Regions from separate parts of the Stenotrophomonas bentonitica genome, predicted to be linked through region 2. Evidence: predicted binding sites of a transcription regulator. Region 2 holds the regulator's gene; the other holds the start of a gene.
What was found. The regulator HrcA, encoded in region 2, represses chaperone genes, less so after heat shock. The targets are predictions, from matches to a motif close to TTNGCACTCNNNNNNNNNGAGTGCNAA.
Positions count from the first base shown of each region.

Region 1: a site for HrcA is predicted at 1,685-1,711, ahead of HGB51_RS08715 (co-chaperone GroES). Genes of this name have one in related genera too.

Region 1 covers NZ_JAAZUH010000001.1:1,981,218-1,984,516, forward strand. Annotated here, with positions in the region: gene groL (chaperonin GroEL) at 1-1,289, opposite strand, end outside; gene HGB51_RS08715 (co-chaperone GroES) at 1,351-1,638, opposite strand; gene HGB51_RS08720 (endonuclease) at 1,956-3,299, shown strand, end outside.
Region 2 covers NZ_JAAZUH010000002.1:859,740-863,038, forward strand. Annotated here, with positions in the region: gene recN (DNA repair protein RecN) at 1-1,543, opposite strand, end outside; gene hrcA (heat-inducible transcriptional repressor HrcA) at 1,636-2,703, shown strand; gene grpE (nucleotide exchange factor GrpE) at 2,786-3,299, shown strand, end outside.

The DNA.
Region 1 (3,299 bases), on a different contig from region 2:
TTCAGGCCGGCCAGCGCGGTGACCGCACGGACCAGGGCAACGCCGCCGCCCGGCACCACGCCTTCTTCGACCGCTGCACGGGTGGCGTGCAGGGCGTCGTCGACGCGGTCCTTTTTTTCCTTCATTTCGATTTCGGTCGACGCGCCGACCTTGATCACGGCAACACCGCCGGCCAGCTTGGCCACGCGTTCCTGCAGCTTTTCACGGTCGTAATCGGACGAGGTGTCTTCGATCTGGGTCTTGATGCGGGCCACGCGCGATTCCACGGCTGCCTTGTCGCCCAAGCCGTCGATGATCGTGGTGTTTTCCTTGGAAACCTGCACCTTCTTGGCGCGGCCCAGGTCGTTGATGGTGGCCTTCTCCAGCGACAGACCGATCTCTTCGGAGATCACGGTACCGCCGGTCAGCACGGCCATGTCTTCCAGCATCGCCTTGCGACGGTCGCCGAAGCCCGGCGCCTTGACGGCCACGACCTTGACGATGCCACGGATGGTGTTGACCACCAGGGTGGCCAGCGCTTCGCCTTCGACTTCCTCGGCCACGATCAGCAGCGGCTTGCCAGCCTTCGCGACGCCTTCCAGCACCGGGAGCAGGTCACGGACGTTGGAGATCTTCTTGTCGTGCAGCAGGATGTACGGGTCGTCCAGGTCGGCGGTCTGCGCCTGCTGGTTGTTGATGAAGTACGGGGACAGGTAGCCGCGGTCGAACTGCATGCCCTTGACCACGTCCAGCTCGTTTTCCAGGCCCGAGCCTTCTTCAACGGTGATCACGCCTTCCTTGCCGACTTCCTTCATCGCTTCGGCGATGATGTTGCCGATCGACTCGTCCGAGTTGGCCGAGATCGTGCCGACCTGGGCAATGGCCTTGTCGTCAGCGGTGGGCTTGGAGATGTTCTTCAGCTCGGCGACAGCGGCGACCACGGCCTTGTCGATACCGCGCTTGAGGTCCATCGGGTTCATGCCGGCGGCCACGGCCTTGGCGCCTTCGCGGATCAGGGCCTGGGCCAGCACGGTGGCGGTGGTGGTGCCGTCGCCGGCGTCGTCGTTGGTACGCGACGCGACTTCCTTCACCATCTGCGCGCCCATGTTCTCGAACTTGTCAGCCAGTTCGATTTCCTTGGCGACGGACACGCCGTCCTTGGTGATGGTCGGGGCGCCGAAGCTCTTCTCGAGCACGACGTTGCGGCCCTTCGGGCCCAGGGTGGCCTTGACGGCATTGGCGAGAACGTTGACGCCGCGCACCATGCGCGAACGGGCGTCTTCACCGAAACGAATTTCCTTGGCAGCCATTGCGATTACCTTCTGAATAATTGGGGGACAGGTGGCCGGGCGCTCGGCCCGGCGGCATCAATCAGCCGATGACGGCGAGGATGTCGTCTTCGCGCAGGACCTTGTATTCCACGCCTTCGCTCTTGTAGCTGCTGCCGGCGTACTGGCCGTAGATGACCTTGTCGCCGACCTTCAGCGCCGGGGCGCGCACGCTGCCGTTGTCGAGCGCCTTGCCGGTGCCCACGGCTACGACTTCACCCTTGGTCGACTTTTCCTTGGCCGAATCCGGGATCACGATGCCGCCGGCGGAAACTTCGTCGGCTTCGATGGGCTTGACCACAACGCGGTCGTGAAGCGGCTTGATGTTCATGTGGGACCTCTTAAGTGATTGATTGAGCTGAAAAAGTCCGGCGATGTTAGCACTCACCCCAGGTGACTGCCAGCACCGCTCGCGAAAAAACCCGCCAGTGCGGGACAGGGCAGAGATGGTGGCCCACAGGTGCCTTTCAAGGGGCCGGGCCCGAATTTTTCGCAGATGGGGAAACGTCGGAGAGGCTCAACCCGACAAAGTTCCGCCAATTTCTTGACGCACGTCCCATTGCGGCGTGCCGAATACGACATATCGATAGATGTGTCATATGGATTGGCTAGATTCGGCGGGCAAAACCCAATCACAAGGAGCCGTAGATGAGGTTGCTCACACCGCTTTCCCTCGCGTGCCTGCTGGCGCTGGCCGCCGGCCCCGCCCGGGCCGACGTGTTCATCAATGAACTGCACTACGACGACAGCACCCCCGCCGGGGACGTCGGCGAAGCCATCGAGGTGGTCGCCACCGGCGGCGAGGACCTCTCCAGCTACACGCTCTACCTGTACAACGGCAGCACCCCGTCCGCCGCCACCGTGTACGCCAGCAACCCGGTACCGGCCGGCACCGCCGCCGGCTGTGGCAAGGCCAGCCTCGCCACCTTCACCTATCCCACCAACGGCCTGCAGAACGGCGCCAACGACGGCATCGCGCTGGTCGATGGCAGTGGCAAGGTGGTGCAGTTCATCAGCTATGAAGGCACGGTCACCGCCGCGAGCGGTCCGGCGGCAGGGCTGACCAGCCAGAACATCCCGGTCAGCGAGACCAACAGCACCGCGCCGGGTACCTCCCTCCAGCTCACCGGCAGCGGCAGCCAGTACGCCCACTTCACCTGGGCGCCCTCGGCGGCGCAGACCTTCGGTGCCTGCAACAACGGCCAGACCTTCAGTGGCAGCGGCGCCACCGGCCCGAACACCCCGCCCTCGGTCCGCACCACCACCCCCGAGCAGGGTGCCACCACGTTCCCGGCCGCCGCGGACCTGGCGGTGACCTTCAGCGAGAACGTCACCGCCAGCAGCGGCGCGTTCGTGCTGAGCTGCGGCCAGTCCGGCAGCGTGCCGCTCACCCACGCCACCAGCGGCACCACCTTCACCCTGTCCACCAACACCGCGCTGGTGGCCGGCGAGGCCTGCCGGTTCGATATCCGCGCCGCCCGGATCAAGGACGCGCAGGGCGCCCGCCCGGCCGCCGACACCCGCATTGCGTTCACGGTGGCTGCGGGCGGCGGCACCGATCCCGGTCCCGACCCGGACCCGGGCAGCTACTACTCGAAGGTGAACACCTCCAGCCCGAGCCAGCTGCGCTGTTCGCTGCATGAAACCATCAAGGGCCACACCTCGTATCCGTACAGCGGCTCGGGGACCAGCACCTGGACCATCCTGGAGATCGCCGACGAGGATCCCAACAACAGCGGCCGGATCCTGGACGCGTACCGCAACCGCAGCTACGCCAAGGTCAGCGACCGCGCGGGCACCGGCAGCGGCCTGACCTACAACCGCGAGCACACCTGGCCCAACTCGCTGGGCTTTGCCAGCACCACCGGCGACAAGGGCCTGCCGTACGCGCCCTACACCGACACCCACATGCTGTACCTGACCGACACGCAGTGGAACGCCGACCGCGGCAACAAGCCGTTCGCCAAGTGCGACGCCGCCTGCGGCGAGCGC
Region 2 (3,299 bases):
GGGTCATGCCTTCCACCGGGGCCTTGCTGACCCGGTAGTGGGCGTGGCCCTTGGAGGCGACCTGCGGCAGGTGGGTGACGCACAGCACCTGGCGCTTTTCTCCCAGCGCACGCAGTTTCTGGCCGACGATGTCGGCCACCGCGCCACCGATGCCGGAATCGACTTCGTCGAAGACCATGGTCGGTACCGCGTCCAGGCCCAGCGCGGCCACTTCGATCGCCAGCGAGATGCGCGAGAGCTCGCCGCCGGAGGCGACCTTGCGCAGTGCGCGCGGGGGCTGCCCGGCGTTGGCCGCGACCAGGAATTCGACCCGCTCGGCCCCGTTCGGGTCCGGCTTGGCCGCCGCGTGCGGTTCGATCTCGATCAGGAACTGGCCGCCGCCCATGCCGAGCTCGCCGATCAGGGTGGTGGTGGTCTCCGACAAGGCCTTGGCGGCCGTGCTGCGGCTGGTACTGAGGGTGGCGGCCACAGCCTGCCACTGCCCGGCGGCGCGCTCGATCTCGCCGGCCAGCGCCTGCAGGCGGGTGTCGGCGCCGCGCAGCTGCTCAACCTCGGCCTCCATTGCGTCGCGGTGCTCGGCCAGGCCTTCCATCGGCACGCGGTGCTTGCGGGCCAGGTCGTGCAGGCGGCCCAGCCGGCGTTCGATGTCCTCGAACTGCTCGGGGTCGGCGTCCAGGTCGTCGTGGACGCGGTCGAGCAGGGCCAGGGCTTCGTGCAGCTGGATCACCGCGCTGTCCAGCAGCGCGTCCACCTCGCCCAGCCGGGCGTCGTGCTCGGCCACGCGTGCTAGGTCGTGCCGGGTCTGCTGCAGCAGCTGCAGCACCGACACGTCATCGTCGCCATTGAGGCGTGCGGCGGCCACGTCGCAGGCGCTGACCAGCGCCCCCGCATGGGCCTGGCGGCGGTGGCTGCTGCCGAGCGCGGCGATCGACGCCGGCTCCAGGTCTTCGCGCTGCAGTTCGCCGAGCTGGTGTTCGAGGAAGCCGATGCGGTCGCTGACATCGCCCTGGCGCGAGAGCGCGTCGGCTTCGTCCACCAGTGCCTGCCAGCGCGCGGCCGCCTGGCGCACCTGGGCGCGTTCGGCGTCATTGCGCGCATAGGCGTCCAGCAGGGCCAGCTGCGACGGCCGCGCCAGCAGCGCCTGCTGCTCGTGCTGGCCGTGGATCTCGACCAGCATGCCGGCCAGTTCGCTCAGCTGCGAGAGGGTCACCGGGCGCCCGTTGATCCAGGCGCGCGAGCCGCCGTCGGCGCGGATGATCCGGCGCAGCTGGCACTGTTCGTCGTCGTCCAGCTCGTTCTCGCGCAGCCAGCGCCGGGCCGGGGCGTCGTCGCCGGGGGCGAATTCGGCCGACAGCTCGGCGCGCGCCGCGCCGTGGCGGACCACGCCGCTGTCGGCGCGCAGGCCGGACAGGAAGCCCAGCGCGTCGACCATCAGCGACTTGCCTGCGCCGGTCTCGCCGGAAACCACGGTCATGCCCGCGCCGAACTCCAGTTCGGTGGCGCGGACCACGGCAAAATCCTTGATCGATAGATGTCTGAGCATGGTGTTCGTTTCTTGAGCCGCGCAACGCTAGCATGGGAGGGGCAGGCCGTGCTCCTGTCATTATCCAGTCCCGCGTCTCACAGGTTGATTCCATGCACCCGTCCGCGCCCCATCTCGCCCCGCGCGCCCGCCACCTGCTGCGGACGCTGATCGCGCGCCATATCCAGGATGGCGAGCCGGTCGGGTCGCAGACCCTGGCGCGGCTGGCCGGGCTGGACGTGAGCCCGGCGACCATCCGCAACATCCTTGGCGACCTGGAAGACCTCGGCCTGCTCAGCTCGGCGCACGTCTCGGCCGGGCGCGTGCCCACCGCGCACGGCTACCGGGTGTTCGTGGACAGCCTGGTCAAGATGCAGCCGCCGGGCGAGGGCGAGCTGAGCCGGCTGCGCAGTGAGCTCTCGAGCGGGGCGGGCACCCAGGCCCTGCTGGGCAGCGCGTCGGAACTGCTCTCGGCGATGAGCCACTTCGTCGGCGTGGTCGGTGCGCCCAAGCGCGAACAGTTCGCGTTCCGGCATATCGATTTCGTGGCGCTGGACGCGCGCCGGGTCCTGGCGATCCTGGTGTTCGCCGACAACGAGGTGCAGAACCGGGTGATCGAACCCCGGCGCAGCTGGGAGCCGGCCGAGCTGGAGCAGGTCGCCAACTACCTCAATGCCCACTGTGCAGGGCGGCCGCTGTCCGAGATCCGTTCAAGGCTGCTGGTCGAGCTGCGCGACGCGCGCTCGGAGATGGAACAGCTGCTGGCGCACAGCGTGGAGCTGGCCGAGCAGGCCATGGCGCCGCCGGCCGACGATATCGTGCTGGCCGGGCAGACCCGGCTGATGGGGGTGCAGGACCTGTCCGACCTGGACCGGCTGCGCGAACTGTTCGACCTGTTCGCCAGCAAGCGCGAGATCCTGCAGCTGCTGGAGCGCACCATCCAGGCCCCGGGCGTGCGCATCTTCATCGGCGAGGAGACCGGGGTGATGCCGCTGGAGAACATTTCGCTGGTCACCGCGCCGTATTCGGCCGGCGGCCAGGTGCTGGGCGTGCTGGGCGTGATCGGCCCGAAGCGGATGGCCTACGACCGCATGATCCCGCTGGTCGAAGCCACCGCCCAGGTGCTGGGCGCGGCGCTGGATTCGCCAGGCGGCGCCGGATTGTCCCGCGATCGCGGATAAACGCGCTTTTTGCTCTTGAATCGGGTCCGACCGCCCACATAGGGGTGGGTGGAGGCGGAGAGTCACCGCCAAGGATCCGACAATGAACCAAGATAACGCCGATATCGCATCCCAGGCCCCGGCCGGCGACGCCGCCCCGGGCGATTCCCTGCAGCAGCAGCTGGACAGCCTGCACAACGAGCTGGCCCTGCTCCGGTCCGAGTCGCTGCGTGAGCGCGCCGACCTGGACAACCAGCGCAAGCGCGTGGCCCGCGACGTCGAACAGGCGCGCCGCTTCGCCAATGAAAAGCTGCTGGGCGAGCTGCTGCCCGTGTTCGACAGCCTGGACGCCGGGCTCAACGCCGCCGGTGCCGAGCCGAGCCCGCTGCGCGAAGGCCTGGAGCTGACCTACAAGCAGCTGCTCAAAGTCGCCGCCGACAACGGCCTGACCCTGCTCGACCCGACCGGCCAGCCGTTCAACCCCGAACACCACCAGGCGATCAGCCAGGTCGACGCCCCCGGCGCCGCCCCGGGCAGCGTGGTCCAGGTGTTCCAGAAGGGCTACCAGCTCAACGACCGCCTGCTGCGCCCGGCCCTGGTCGTGGTCGCCCGCGACT